Regions from separate parts of the Alkalibacillus flavidus genome, predicted to be linked through region 1. Evidence: a T-box and tRNA genes for the amino acid it is inferred to sense, from the RefSeq annotation. Region 1 holds a T-box; the other holds one or more tRNA genes.
What was found. A T-box is a leader RNA that pairs with one kind of tRNA and senses whether it is charged. The one in region 1 lies ahead of tyrS (tyrosine--tRNA ligase), so its partner is inferred to be a tRNA-Tyr.
Positions count from the first base shown of each region.

Region 2: it encodes a tRNA-Tyr, which carries the amino acid that the T-box ahead of tyrS (tyrosine--tRNA ligase) is inferred to sense. The anticodon was not compared.

Region 1 is NZ_JBEPMX010000002.1:238,206-240,681, reverse strand. Features, by position in the region: gene ABID56_RS03745 (transglycosylase domain-containing protein) at 1-697, opposite strand, end outside; T-box leader at 823-1,025, shown strand; gene tyrS (tyrosine--tRNA ligase) at 1,067-2,338, shown strand; gene ABID56_RS03735 (UPF0182 family membrane protein) at 2,386-2,476, opposite strand, start outside.
Region 2 is NZ_JBEPMX010000017.1:5,546-8,021, reverse strand. Features, by position in the region: gene rocF (arginase) at 1-609, opposite strand, end outside; tRNA gene ABID56_RS12360 (tRNA-Ala) at 1,008-1,083, opposite strand; tRNA gene ABID56_RS12355 (tRNA-Lys) at 1,110-1,182, opposite strand; tRNA gene ABID56_RS12350 (tRNA-Gln) at 1,192-1,266, opposite strand; tRNA gene ABID56_RS12345 (tRNA-Tyr) at 1,271-1,356, opposite strand; tRNA gene ABID56_RS12340 (tRNA-Thr) at 1,363-1,439, opposite strand; tRNA gene ABID56_RS12335 (tRNA-Val) at 1,451-1,526, opposite strand; tRNA gene ABID56_RS12330 (tRNA-Glu) at 1,556-1,627, opposite strand; gene ABID56_RS12325 (HAD family hydrolase) at 1,960-2,476, shown strand, end outside.

The sequences.
Region 1 (2,476 bases):
TGTTTAATTCGCTAGCATCAACATCAAAAATTCCTTGTGCAGCGGCTTGTATGCCCGCAATATTGCGTCCAGATGAGTCACGACCAAATGGTACGACATTTAAATAGGCCTCAAGTATATCTTCTTTTTCCATAAATTCTTCTAAACGTAGTGAAATAAAGATTTCTTCTGCTTTACGCTCAAAAGAGACTTCATTTGATAGAATTTGGTTTTTAACGAGCTGTTGAGTAAGCGTACTACCACCCGTCTGTGTTGGCGTACCTGCAAACTGTTGGTACAAGGCACGCATAATCGCTTTCGGTACGATTCCCTCATGTTCATAGAAGTTAGCATCTTCTGTTGAAATAACAGCATCGATAAAGTTCTCAGACACCTGGTCTGTTGTGATTTCTTCACGGTGAATATTACCGCGAATTTCTCCTAAATATTGTTCGTTCGCAAAATAAACTTCGGACGTTTCTGCATAACTATTAATCATTTGTTGCATTTCACTTGCTTCACTTACATCAACATCTTCAACGAGAGAAGCAAAGTAGCCAAAACCTAAACCGCCTACAAAAAAAGCGGTAGCAATACCGATGATAAGGAAAAATAAAAGCACGTTCCACGCGATATCGAGTGATACGCGCGTGACTTTTGGAAATTTACCTGTTTGAAAAAACGCTAGAAATTTATTGTTGGGTTCTTGATTACTCATAGCCGGACCTCCTAAATATCGACTATATTATAGCATATCTTTTAATTCAGTCATATCATCAATTAGGCGGATTCAGTTGCATTATTTAAAAGAGTATGCTAAAAATATAGTGATAAAAATAATAAATACGAGCGTTGAGTAGTTGCAGTAGGGTCATATGTCGTGTTGAAGAGAGCTGATGGGTGGTGCGAATCAGTACACAGTATGGACTGAATTACGGCTAGGAGCTTTTCTCAAGAGTTGAGAACGGTTGATCCCGTTAGCGAATGAAGTGGTGACTTGTATGTGGTCACAAGTAGGGTGGTAACGCGAGCCTCTCGTCCCTAAGTGGATGAGGGGCTTTTTTATATTTTTTGAAGGAGGATTATGATGAACATACTAGAAGACTTACGAGCAAGAGATTTAGTTAACCAAATGACGGATGAAGCGGGGTTAGAAAAGCATTTAACTGAGGATCGCGTATCATTATATTGTGGTTTCGACCCGACAGCAGACAGTTTACACATTGGTCATTTATTGCCGATATTAATGCTTAAACGATTTCAAGAAGCGGGTCACCGCCCGATTGCATTAGTTGGTGGAGGTACTGGGTTAATTGGTGATCCAAGCGGTCGCAATGAAGAACGTCAATTAAATGAAGAATCCGTTGTGCAACAATGGGTGAAAAATATCGAAAATCAACTATCTCGGTTCATCGATTTTTCAGATGAACAAACAGGCGCTAAAGTCGTGAATAACTATGATTGGTTATCACAAATGTCTGTTATTGATTTACTTCGTGATGTCGGTAAACATTTTAGTGTGAATTACATGTTAGCGAAGGATTCGGTTGAATCTCGTATAGAAAACGGCATTTCTTATACGGAATTTACTTACATGTTACTACAATCACTCGATTTCCAGCGATTAAATCAACGCGAAAATGTGACGCTTCAAATTGGTGGTAGCGATCAATGGGGGAATATTACAGCCGGACTAGAATTTATTCGCCGAACGAGTGAAGAGGGAGAAGACGTTGAAGCATACGGTTTAACAGTACCTCTTATTACGAAAGCCGATGGGTCTAAGTTTGGTAAAACAGCAGGTGGCGCTATATGGCTTGATGAGTCGAAAACGAGTCCGTATGAGTTTTACCAATTTTGGATTAATACAGATGACCGTGATGTCGTTAAATTCTTGAAGTCATTTACATTTTTATCGTTGGACGATATTCATGCATTGGCAAAAGAAGTTGAAGAAAGACCTGAACAAAGGATTGCCCAGCGACGGTTAGCGGAAGAAATGACGCGAATGGTTCATGGAGAAGATGCTTTAAATCAAGCTCAGCGCATTACAGAAGCGTTGTTTGGTGGCGACATTAAGAACTTAACGAAAGAAGAAGTTGAAGTTGGGTTTAAAGACGTGCCTACGTATCATTTAACTGAAGGGGAAAAAGGCTTAATTGACTTACTTGTAGAAGCGGGTATTTCATCATCAAAACGACAAGCGCGTGAAGATATTCAAAACGGTGCTGTTTATATTAATGACGAACGCGAGCAAGATTTGCAATACGTTGTGAATCATGAGGACCGAATCGACAATGCTTTCACGGTCATTCGCCGCGGTAAAAAGAAATATTTCTTAATCCGTCATGACGCATAAAATATAAAAAGTAGAGCGCTCAATGATAGAGCTGCTCTACTCTTTGTTTATTCACCAATAATGGTTTCGATGTCGTCCATAATTTGTCCAGCTTCTTCCCAATTACCATTGGATAAGGCGTTACGGTACTCCTCGAAC
Region 2 (2,476 bases), on a different contig from region 1:
ACCGTGCGTTTCAATATCATGCATCGTATAGACACGAATTCCTTGTTCACGAATCACTTGGCGCTCTCCCTCATCAACCGACCGCGCCCCAATGATGATGGTATGTTCAGGCTTTATTTTCGCTTCTTGGCCGTGAATCGACGTTAAACGTTCATGCCCCATACCTAAACTGACACCTAACGACATCCCATGAATATTGCCAGATGGAGATGTCTCACCTCGGTTTAAATCAGCGTGTGCATCAAACCAAATGACACCCAAGTTACTATAAAACTGACTCAATCCAGCAAGTGTTCCAATGGCGATACTATGGTCACCACCCAAAATTAAAGGTACATCACCTTGTTTTTTTAAATCATAAACATAATCCGCAATCATTTCATTAGCTGAAGCGACATGGTCTAGATTGCGCAAATTCGTCTTCGGGTCTACCCCGTTTGTCCGTTTATTAATAACTGGTACATCACCATAATCTTTATAAGCTAGGCCTAAATCATTTAATCGATCAAACAAGCCAGCATAACGAATCGACCCAGGACCAAAGTCAACGCCTTCATTAGGTTGAGCGACCGTTAACGGAGCACCAAGGATTCCTAGTCTATTGTTCATCGTCATTTCCTCCTTCATTTTGCCTCCATTCATTTTATAAGCCAGCACAGAATGGTTCAACTGGACAAAAACGTGAATAAATATGCACGCGCCGGCAGCCTTGCATGAGCATGATTCAGTAATCAACCAGCCCTAAAAAAGTCACTCAATTATGGGTCATAGTCAATCATTTATCATACAGCTTGCTCAATTACGATTTGTAGTCGCACTATTTCGTTCTCAGTCGCTCTTTTGACACACAAAGTCTCTCATTTACGTAGTATGACGCTCAAATCGAGAAGTTAATCAAATTAGTTAAGATCGATTCATAAAATGGCTCCACTTATGTATTGCCAATTATCAGGCTAACCAAATAAAAAAGTTGCTCCCCAACAGAGAACAACTTTAGCTAAGAGATATGGTGGAGCCTAGCGGGATCGAACCGCTGACCTCCTGCGTGCAAAGCAGGCGCTCTCCCAGCTGAGCTAAGGCCCCATATCAATTATTTATTATGTAAAAAATGAGCCATGGTGGATTCGAACCACCGACCCTCTGATTAAAAGTCAGATGCTCTGCCAGCTGAGCTAATGGCTCATAATATGATGGCTGGGCCAGCTGGATTCGAACCAGCGCATGACGGTACCAAAAACCGTTGCCTTACCGCTTGGCTATGGCCCAATAGTGGTGGAGGGGGACGGATTCGAACCGCCGAACTCGGAGAGAGCGGATTTACAGTCCGCCGCGTTTGGCCAACTTCGCTACCCCTCCAAACAATGGTGCCGGCCGAGAGACTCGAACTCCCAACCTACTGATTACAAGTCAGTTGCTCTGCCAGATTGAGCTAGGCCGGCGTTTGAAAAGATGGTGGAGGATGGCGGGCTCGAACCACCGACCCCTTGCTTGTAAGGCAAGTGCTCTCCCAACTGAGCTAATCCTCCGCAGCACATAACGTGCAAAAATATGTAGATGACCCGTACGGGATTCGAACCCGTGTTACCGCCGTGAAAGGGCGGTGTCTTAACCACTTGACCAACGGGCCATGTTGATCACGATCCTTTATCTGAAAAGGACAAGTATTATTATAGCGACTACCTAAAACATTGTAAAGGGAAAAAAGAAATTTTTAACTTTCAGAATTGTACTTACAATACCTCTTCTTACCCACAAACCCAACAATACTATTTTCAAAAACGATTTTTTCTAAAATCTTCTAACCCTGCTCATCACTGAGGTTACGTTCATTTATCTTCACAAAAAATTCATAACTGATTTGACAATATTCACATTTCTTATTAATCTATTAAGCAACGTTAAGTTTATTAATTTTGTTAAATTTAAATTTAACGTTTTACTATTTCAAAAAATGAGGAGGTGACAACCATCACTATTATTACCGTAGAGGGAAAGCGTTTTGATACCGAAGCTATATTATTTGATAAAGACGGCACACTCATTAACTTTTATTCTATATGGGGTGTTTGGGGCGACTTATTAACTAAAGAAATTGCCATTCAGATTCCTGAAACAATTAATTATGACCCCCACCATGCTTGTGAACGTATAGGTCTTGATATAGTGAACCAAACTTGGGATCCAGTCGGTCCGTTAGCAATCGGTAACCCTGATGATTCAGCCACCATACTAACTCATTACTTATATCAACTTGGGATCCCATGGGATGAAGCTGTTACATACCTCACTAAAAGCCTAGAAAACATTGAATCTACTATTGATTGGAAACAATATATTAAACCCATTGATGGATTAATTGAATTTATCAATGAAGCCAATCAACAACAGATCAAAATGGCTGTGGTTACAGCTGATTCCACTCAAAATGCTTTATATCATTTACAGTTACTCGGAATTGATCACTATTTCGATACTG